Regions from separate parts of the Oceanobacter antarcticus genome, predicted to be linked through region 1. Evidence: predicted binding sites of a transcription regulator. Region 1 holds the regulator's gene; each other region holds the start of a gene.
What was found. Region 1 encodes FliA, which starts transcription of late flagellar genes. Its sites were predicted from a motif close to CTAAAGTTNNNNNNNNNNCNGCCGATA; they were not measured.
Positions count from the first base shown of each region.

Region 2: the regulator FliA is predicted to act here: its motif matches at 1,698-1,724, upstream of flgM (flagellar biosynthesis anti-sigma factor FlgM).
Region 3: the regulator FliA is predicted to act here: its motif matches at 1,767-1,793, upstream of WG929_RS01005 (flagellar protein MotY).

Region 1 is NZ_JBBKTX010000021.1:60,886-64,140, forward strand. It holds gene flhF (flagellar biosynthesis GTPase FlhF) at 1-587, shown strand, start outside; gene WG929_RS15945 (MinD/ParA family protein) at 589-1,410, shown strand; gene WG929_RS15950 (RNA polymerase sigma factor FliA) at 1,414-2,151, shown strand; gene cheY (chemotaxis response regulator CheY) at 2,418-2,792, shown strand; gene WG929_RS15960 (protein phosphatase CheZ) at 2,808-3,255, shown strand, end outside.
Region 2 is NZ_JBBKTX010000001.1:202,116-205,370, forward strand. It holds gene WG929_RS00955 (flagellar brake protein) at 1-774, opposite strand, end outside; gene flgN (flagellar export chaperone FlgN) at 822-1,322, opposite strand; gene flgM (flagellar biosynthesis anti-sigma factor FlgM) at 1,336-1,650, opposite strand; gene flgA (flagellar basal body P-ring formation chaperone FlgA) at 1,814-2,512, opposite strand; gene WG929_RS00975 (chemotaxis protein CheV) at 2,641-3,255, shown strand, end outside.
Region 3 is NZ_JBBKTX010000001.1:207,880-211,134, forward strand. It holds gene rnt (ribonuclease T) at 1-455, opposite strand, end outside; gene pyrC (dihydroorotase) at 518-1,555, opposite strand; gene WG929_RS01005 (flagellar protein MotY) at 1,853-2,854, shown strand; gene pbpC (penicillin-binding protein 1C) at 3,130-3,255, opposite strand, start outside.

The DNA.
Region 1 (3,255 bases):
GTATCGACAGCTATCGCGTTGCCGCGCATGACCAGTTGCGTTCAGTGGCCCGGATTTTAGGCGTGGAATTACACACCGTGGCCCCAGGCGAAGACTTGGCGGCGACGTTGGAAACACTGACGGGTAAGAAAAAGAAGCGCCTGGTGCTGGTCGATACCGCTGGTCTGGCGAGTCAGGATCCATCGTTTCAGGGACAGTTAGCGATGTTGAAGCGGGCCTGTACCCGTAAAGGCAGTGGTTCGCGTATGCGCTGCTTGCTGACCTTGCCGTTGACCAGTCAGGGACGTTGCTTGCAGGAAAATTATGAACACTTTAAACCGGCCGGACTGGCGGGCTGTATTTTTACCAAACTGGACGAGTGTTTCAGTCTTGGGCCTGCGATGAGTGTGGCAGCCCTGACCCGGTTGCCATTAGTGATGATTGCGGATGGCCCGAAGATTCCCGATGACCTGCATTATCCGGATGCTGGCAAGTTAGTCAGACTGGCGGAGCAAATGGCGCGTATGGCGCGTACCCGCTGGCAGGCGGCAGAGGCCATGAGTCTGGCCAATCGTCGCCAGACCGGTTCCCTACAAGGAGTTCATTAATATGGCAAATCATCCTGTTCAAGTCATTGCCGTCAGCGGTGGCAAGGGAGGTGTGGGTAAAAGTAACGTCTCCGTCAACCTGGCGATCGGACTGGCAGAGCTGGGGCGTCGTGTTGTGGTATTGGACGCTGACCTTGGATTGGCCAATATCGATATTCTGCTGGGTATCAGTTCCGCCCGCACCATTGAAAACGTACTGGCAGGGGAGTGTGACCTGCGTGACATCATGGTTCGTGGCCCTGGCGGTATTCGCATTGTACCGGCGGCCTCTGGCACCCAGAAACTGTCGCAGCTGAACAATAGGGAGCATGCCGGGTTGATACAGGCCTTCAGTGAGCTGGGCGACGATATCGACGTCTTGATCGTTGATACCGCAGCGGGCATCTCCGATACCGTGCTCAGTTTTGTGTGTGCGGCTCAGGAAGTATTGCTGGTAGTGACCGACGAACCCACCTCGATTACCGACGCCTACGCCCAGATCAAGTTGTTAAGTCGGGATTACGGCATGTTCCGCTTTCGTATCGTCGCCAATATGGTGCGTACCCCACAAGACGGCCATGCGCTATTTGCCAAACTCACCAAGGTGACGGATCGCTTCCTCGACGTGGCTTTGCAGTATGTCGGCGCGGTTCCCCAGGACGACGCCGTCAAGCGTGCGGTTCAGCGTCAGAAAGCGGTGATTGAAACCTATCCCCGTTCCCGTGCGGCAATTGCCTTCCGGGCGCTGGCGAAAAAAGTGGATGCCTGGCCACTACCAACGACACCACGGGGTCATCTGGAGTTTTTTGTTGATCGTCTGGTGCAGCAACAGGTTGGAGTGTGAGTTGTGAATCGGAGCAGTTGCCTCGCCTATACCGAGGTTGAAAAACACAAGGTGGATGAGCGTGTGCATGAGCACGCGACTCTGGTCAAGCGTATCGCCCACCACATGATGGCACGGCTACCGGATTCGGTGCAGGTCAACGATCTGATCCAGGCTGGCATGATTGGCTTGTTGGAAGCGGCGCGTAAATACGATGGCGACAAAGGCGCCAGCTTTGAAACCTATGCAGGCATCCGTATTCGGGGTGCCATGCTGGATGAAATTCGTCGGGGCGATTGGGCACCACGTTCGGTGCATCGCAACAGCCGCCGGATCAGTGAAGCGATCCAGCAAATAGAAGGTGAAACCGGCCGCGATGCGGAAGACAGTGACGTGGCTGAGCGTCTGGGACTGAGTGCCGACGACTATCACGCAATCCTGCGCGACAGCGCTGGATGCCGACTGTTCAGCTATGAAGAAATGCTCGAAAACAACGACGGTAGTGATGGCGTCGATGCTCTCTTGTCCAACAACGATGATCCATCCCACAGTATCGAACGGGGGGCTTTTCAGCAGCAGCTGGCGGATGCCATTCGTGGCCTGCCAGAGCGGGAGCAACTGGTGTTATCGCTCTATTATGATGAAGAACTCAACCTCAAGGAAATAGGCGCCGTACTGGGAGTGAGTGAAAGCCGGGTGTGCCAGATTCACAGTCAGGCGGCCCATCGATTGAAGGCTCGACTGGGTGGCTGGGCAAGCTGAATTTCCCTTGTTTCTGCGCTACGACAGAGCACTTGTATTCAGTTATTCCCCGTCTGGCCGATACCCTTGTCGACAGCATGAAACCGCAGGGATTGCGGTTGTTAGTGGTTGGCCATGGCGACAACAGGAAACTCTCCAGGCTTGCTGGATAACCGTCAGACTGGGTCTACACTTGCAGTAGAGTCCTTGAGTACTACGGGTATCAATGGGCATCAGAAACGGCTTGTTAGAAAAGTCGACTATTGGAGGTCGTTTTGGACAAGAACATGAAAATCCTCATCGTTGACGATTTTTCCACGATGAGACGCATCGTTAAAAATCTGCTGCGCGATCTGGGCTTCACCAATACTGCTGAAGCAGATGATGGATCAACCGCCTTGCCGATGTTGCAGCAAGGTGACTTCGATTTCCTGGTAACAGACTGGAATATGCCTGGGATGACGGGGATTGATCTGCTCAAAAAGGTGAGGGCAGACGAGCGACTGCGAAGCTTGCCCGTATTGATGGTGACCGCAGAAGCCAAGCGCGAGCAGATCGTGGCGGCCGCTCAGGCTGGTGTGAACGGTTACGTCGTGAAGCCATTTACTGCTGCAGTGCTCAAGGAAAAGATTGAAAAAATCTTTGAGCGTGTCGAAAGCTAACTCCGGGGTTTACCCATGTCCGAGAGCAATTCGCAACCACTGGCGCAGTCGACCAGCCTGGCAATGAAAAACCTGGCGCAGTCGATGGTGGAAAGCATTGAGCGCGGCGAAGTCAGTCATGCGGTGTCCCTGGTGAATCAGCTGAATGATGTACGGGATAAGACCCTGTATGAAGAAATTGGTCGACTCACCAGAGCACTGCACGAAGCCATCAAAAACCTCAATATTGAATCGCCGGGTGCCGGGTCAGAGATCGAAAGTGCGACCGACAAACTTGAGTACGTGATCGAGATGACCAACAAGTCGGCTAATCGCACCATGGATCTGGTGGATGCCGGTATGCCGTTGGCACTTTCCATTCGGGATCGAGCCGGTTCATTAGGGCAACAATGGCAGCGATTTCTTAACAAGGAACTCAAGCCGGATGAATTCCGGGTATTGTCGCGGGATATCGACGCTTTTT
Region 2 (3,255 bases), on a different contig from region 1:
GGGTGTAATTTTGAATTGCCGTTCTTCCCACTGAAAGTCGGTGGTCAGACGGTATATATAACGGCGGGCAGCAGAGGAAATCCGGGTAAATACAAATCCGGCGAGGGTATTGCCAGCGCTATCGAGCATCAGGTGGCGTAGTTCCAGCCCGCAATCCAGGTAGTGTTGTTCGTTGCAGCGTACGATGGCGGCGGCAATCGAATCCAGCTGTTTCAGGTCGTCTCGAATATCACCGTCAAAACAGGCTTTGAAGCCGGATTCTGATAAATCCTGCAGCCTTCCTTTATAGTAATAGCGCGGAGCTGTCTGCTCGTCGGGTGTCGGGTGCTGATCCGGTATCTCGACCACCAGATAGTGGGCCGCTGGCACATTGACCCGGTAAGCATCGCGCCGTTGCAGGTATTCAACCTGGCTGGGGAATTCACCACGATACTGTTGTTCAGCACTCTGGTAGCGCAGACGGCCATCGGCGACGAAACGAATACGAATGCCCTGGTTGTCACAATCAATGCGGAAGCGTTTGCCCTGACGGATCAGATCATTGCCTTTATCTGGTTGTAACCGGGTCATAAAAAAGCTGCGATTATTCAGCTGCACATCGGTTATTTGAGCACAGAAGGCGGTTGTTTGGTCGTCAATCTGTACTCTTACCGGCGCTTGCAGCAGTACCAGCCGGCGGAGCGCACCGTAGATGTCTTCATCCTGATTCAGTGTGCAGTCCTGCGGTGGATTGTCGTGTGTGTTGTGTGCTGGAGTGTGGGTTGGGGATGTCACACGTAACCTCCTGGCCGGGGTAGGCGTTGGTTATATAAAGGAGGCGATCAGGCCTGAATGTAGCCCTGGCCTCGGCGTGCCGATTTGCCCTGGCCTGTTTCAGTGTAGAGCAATGGCGAGCGGTCGGGTTGGCCACGTAAAATATGGAGACGTTGCTGGATGCGGCGCCGGGCGGTAAGAACCAGTTCGTTCAGCTGGATGGAACGATCGCGGTTATGACGATATTGAGCGGCAAGCTGTTGCCACAAGCGGGCAATCTCTGGCTGCTGGCGAATTTGTGGATGCTGGAGAAAATCGGCCGCCAGCGGTAGTTGTTGCTGGCTCATCCAGTCCATGCGTTGTTTGGCCTGGTCATTCAGGCGCTGCAATATCGCCGACTTGGATTGTCCGGCACGTTGTAGTTGTTCAGGCTCCATGCGGGCCAGCAGCTGGCCTTCCTGCTCCAGTTGGTGTTGTAGCAGGCGTCCCAGGGCCAGTTCATCAAGCAACAGCTGGCGCAGCTGATGACATTCCGGCGTTGGCAGGTACACATTGGCAGTAGAATTCATGGCTGTTTAATGCTCAGTTCAGGCGTCCTTCAAAGTCCAGCATTTTTCCTGCCAGTTTTTCATAATCGATTTTGTATTCACCGCTGTCGATGGCGGCTCTGATGCGGTCGACGGTGGCATCGTTCACCTCAGGCATGGCACTGATTTCAGCCTCAACCTGTTGGATGCTTTTGCTGCTGGCGCTCAGTTTGACCTGATCGCTGTAGCTGGCATTCTGGGTGCTGGAGGCTGGATCACCCTTGGCTGACATTGGGCTGGTGGCATCGGCGGTTTTCGCTGAAGCGCGACTACCGGTGTCGATGGCACCTGTTAACTTGTTGATATTCATTGTGAAATCTCCGAACCATTGCATTGTATAAACCCCTGCCATGTCTGTATCGGCGGTTTGCCAAAAGACTTTAGTATTGTTTGATTTTTTTTTGCAGTTTGTCGATTTGCTGCTATTCGTGCGTGTGCGCGCTGCCATAAAGGTCATCGGTTCATTTAAGCGACTAACGGATAGTGACCTCTCCGGGGCCGATGACTTCGGCAGTGAGGCTCTTGCCGGAGCGGCGGTTACGTACTCGAATGGTGTCGCCCTTGCGGCCTTGGCTCAGGGCGTCGCCTTCGGTTTGCAGCTGGATGGCACCCCGTTGCAGGTGAATACGCACCAGCGCACCGCGCTCTATCAGCAATTTTGAGATCAGCATGTCCGGGGTGATTACGGTGCCTGGACGCAGGTTCCGGCGAAATTCCATACCCTGCAGTTGTTCCGGGCTGCGGATATAGCCTTGTTGCAGATTTCCCAGATCCTGTTCCGCAAACTGGATGCTGGCGCTGGCGGTGCTGTCACCGGAACGAGCGGCTTGCGTCAGAATGGCGACGCTTTCCATCACGTGCAGTTCGACCGCGACAAATTGTTGCCACCAGGGCGAGGCACAGCGCAGCTCAACACCATTACGCCCCGGTTGCAGTGGCCGGGCCAGCTCGATATTCAGTGTCTGGTTGCAGGCGGGCAGTTGATAATCGGGGCTGAGGCCCACCAGCGAAACCCGGTTGCCATGGGCGTCGCCACTGATGTCCGTCCACTGCTGCAGTAACTGGTGTTGCAGTGTTGTCTGCCAGGATTCAGTCGTCCAAAGCGCCGCAGTCTGGAGTTTATCAGCCCAGAGAGGTTGGCATATCAGGAGTAAAACAATTATCCGACGCACTGTCTGGTTCTCTACTATGCTTTTAGGTGACTGATGTAAACGTCATGATTCTGGCGATTAAGCAGCGCTTGTTGAACCTGACAGAGGTTTTGCAAGGGCTGTGCCGGATAACTTTTCGGGAGCTTTTTATGGCTGGTGTGTTAGATGCGGTTAACCAGCGAACCCAGTTGGTCGGTGCCAACCGGCTGGAGCTGTTGCTGTTCCGTGTAAACGGGCGACAGGTTTACGGCATTAACGTGTTCAAGGTGAAGGAGGTACTACAGTGCCCCAAGCTGACTGTTTTGCCGGGCAGTAATCCTGTCGTTCGCGGTGTGGCGCATATTCGATCGGGCACGATCCCGATCATGGATATGGGGCTGGCAACGGGGAATGCGGGGTTGAGCGATCTGAATAATGCATTTGTGATTATTACCGAGTACAACGGCAAGACTCAGGGGTTCCTGGTTGGTGGTGTTGAGCGCATCATCAATATGAACTGGGAAGAGATCCATCCACCACCACGGGGCACGGGTAAAGAACACTACCTGACGGCGGTGACGCAGGTGGACAAGCAGATGGTAGAGATTATTGATGTGGAGAAAATTCTGGCAGAAGTTTCTCCGATCAATGAAGAAATCAGCGCCGGTCTTATTTCAGAAGAAGTGCATCAGCGTGCGAAAGCACACCGGGTGCTGATCGTGGACGATTCCAAGATTGCCCGTAAACAGATTACCCGTTGTCTGGAAAATCTGGGTGTGGAAGTG
Region 3 (3,255 bases), on a different contig from region 1:
TGGCCGAGGGCGATGGCGGCAATCGAGGCGGTATCGAATGACGAAAACGGGTGGAACGGGTCGCGCTTGATGTCGTTACGCTCAATCGCAGCACGCAGAAAGGCGTGATCGAAATGCGCGTTGTGGCCGACCAGGACGGCCCGGTTACAGCCGTAGTGTTTAATCTCACGACGCACCACCTGAAACATATTGGTCAGCACGTCGATTTCAAATTCGGCATCCCGTTCCGGGTCGAACGGGTCGATGCCGGTGAAGTCGAGGGCTTCCTGTTCCAGGTTGGCACCGTCAAACGGGTGCACCTCGGCAGACAACGTCTGGTCTGGGTGGATATAGCCTTCGTCATCCATGCGCAGGGTGACCATGGCAATTTCGAGCAGGGCGTCGGTATCGGGATTAAACCCACCGGTTTCCACATCGACCACCACGGGCAAAAAGCCGCGGAAGCGTTGGGCCATTGGGGTTTTTTCCTGCTTTTCGCCGTTTCCAGCGGGAGTTGTACTCATCCTAAGCCTTATCTTCAGGAGTTTTGCAGTTGCCAGCGCAGGGTTTCACCCGCACGCAATGGCACAATGATGTCGTTGCCAAAGGGCATTTCAGAGGGCACCTGCCACGCGGATTTCACCAGGGTAATGGTGTCTTCGTTACGTGGCAGGTGGTAGAAATCGGGGCCGTAGTGACTGGCGAAGCCTTCCAGGTTGTTGAGGACACCGAGGTCTTCAAAAATTTCGGCATACAGCTCAATCGCGCCGTAAGCGGTATAGCAACCGGCACAACCACAGGCATTTTCCTTGGCACCCCTGGCATGAGGAGCACTGTCGGTACCGAGGAAAAACTTGCGGCTACCAGAGACCACCGCGTCTTGCAGCGCTTGCTGGTGAATATTGCGCTTCAGAATCGGCAGACAATAAAAATGCGGTCGAATACCGCCAACCAGCATGTGGTTACGGTTGTAGGCCAGATGCTGCACGGTAATGGTGGCGGCGACGTTGTCACCCTGACTCAATACAAACTCGGCGGCGTCTTTGGTGGTGATGTGTTCCACCACCAGGCTCAGTGCTTTGTGTTTGCTTGCCAGCGGTGCCAGTACGGTATCGAGAAATTCTTTTTCGCGGTCAAAAATATCGATGTGCTGGTGGGTTACTTCACCGTGTACCAGCAGTTTCATATCGTTGTCAGCCAGTGCCGCGCAAACGTCATCAAGCTTGCCGAGGTCGGTAACGCCGGAGGCTGAGTTGGTTGTGGCACCCGCCGGATACAGCTTGGCTGCCACAACGCGGCCAGTAGCCTTGGCAGCGCTGATCATCTCGGGCGTGGTGTTGTCGGTCAGGTAAAGCACCATTAACGGGTCAAAACCGCTGTCGCCAGCCTGGGCCAGAATGCGCTCGCGGTAAGCCAATGCCTGTTCGGCATTCATCACCGGTGGTTGCAGGTTGGGCATGATGATCGCTCGTTTCATCACCCGAGCAGTGGCGGCGACTGTGTGTTGCAGTACCTGGCCATCGCGAACGTGTAAATGCCAGTCGTCCGGGCGGGTGATCGTCAAGCGGTCGGTCATGAGGTTTCCTTCTTTACGTTTTACTGTGCTGTTTGACGCTGTCTGCGTGCTGCGGCCATGACTCATGGTTGCTACACGGTGGCTGGCAGTGATTCCGACAGGCAAAAATGTGACCCGGCATTGTAGCGCAACCGTTTTTTTACTGCTTGGCTTTGTGGTTCCTGACGTTAGGGCCGCGAGCGCTTGGCGGGAGGGCTGTTCACGTTGAAGGTTCAAGATTTTCCGCGACTGGCCGATAGCCCCTCAGAGACATGCCTATTGCCAACTTCACTACCACAGAGGCCAACGTAGAGACACATGATTCGTCTGGACAATCTCGCTGCTGGTCATTCACCCGGCGTGCCGGAATCTGGCTCACACTCTGGTTATAAGGCCAGCAGGGTGCTGGCTTGGCTGTTGTTCGGCTTATTATTCTCGCTGTGGTTGGCTCGGCCAGCGCTGGCCGGTCAAACCGCCATGCCGTTGGAATACGGGCTGGATATTTACAACACCCGCTGGGCCGTCTCCGGGTCGGTATTTGACTGCCAGTTTAGCCAGACCATTCCGGGCTACGGCAGCGCTGTTTTTTTGCAACGAGCTGGAGAACATGTCTCTTTTCGACTCGAAGCCACCCAAAACCGCATGGCATACAGTGATGCCAGAGTCTCATTATTGCCGCCTCCCTGGCGTCCGGCAGAACGTACCGAAAATCTGGGCACTGTTCGTATCCGCCAGGAAACACCGCTATTGGCACTCGATACACGCCGCAGCAACCAGTTTATTCATGGCTTGCTGGAAGGCAAACGCCCGACGATCAGCCACCAGACCTGGTATGACGCCAACCGCTTTGTGCGGGTGTACGTCTCCGGTGTCACCTTTCAGGATTATTACCCGGAGTTTCTTGATTGCATCAGTCGGTTATTACCGATGAATTATGATCAGGTGGCTCGCAGCAAGGTGTTTTTCGCCAGCGGTGAAGACAAAATAGAAAAAAACGACATCAAGGTACTGGAGCGGGTTGCCTACTACATCAAACACGATCCCAGAGTCTTTGCGCTGTACCTGGATGGCCACTCGGACAGCGTTGGCCGTCGTTATGACAACCGGCAAGTGTCCAAACGCCGGGTGGAAGACGTCGAGCGTTATTTTGTCAAACAAGGCATCGACCCGACCATGATCACCACCCGTTTTCATGGTGACCGCTATCCGGTGGCCAGCAATAAAACCGTGAAAGGCCGCAACGAAAACCGCCGTGTAACCATTCGACTGGAAATGCGTGACGATATGCCGATACCGGATGCGCTGAAGTTTAAGCCTTAGGGGCGTTCTCAATTATTTGCCACGGCCTGTCAGGAGGAAGTATTCCGTCAGGCAAGGCGTTGGACGCCGAGAAATGACGCGTCCTTTTCACGTCGAATCACACCGCATGGCGGGATGTTGACCCTGACCCTTCGGGCTGAGGCCAGTAACTTCCAGTACGGCGTTATTCGTCACTTATTGAGCTCGCTAAACCAGGTTCCTCATGTCTTGTTCTGAAACCAGCTGGCTCTTGGCAGGCTCGGTTTAATCATTGAGAACGCGGCCTCAAGTGCCAGCTAGTCGGCATAAACGGTCATTCGATCACTGTTGCCTTGATCGTCTATCAATACGATGTGTTGTTCACCGTTGCGGCGTAAAGGAATGGTCAGTACGTGTCGTTCAGCGCTGCTGCCCCGGTATAT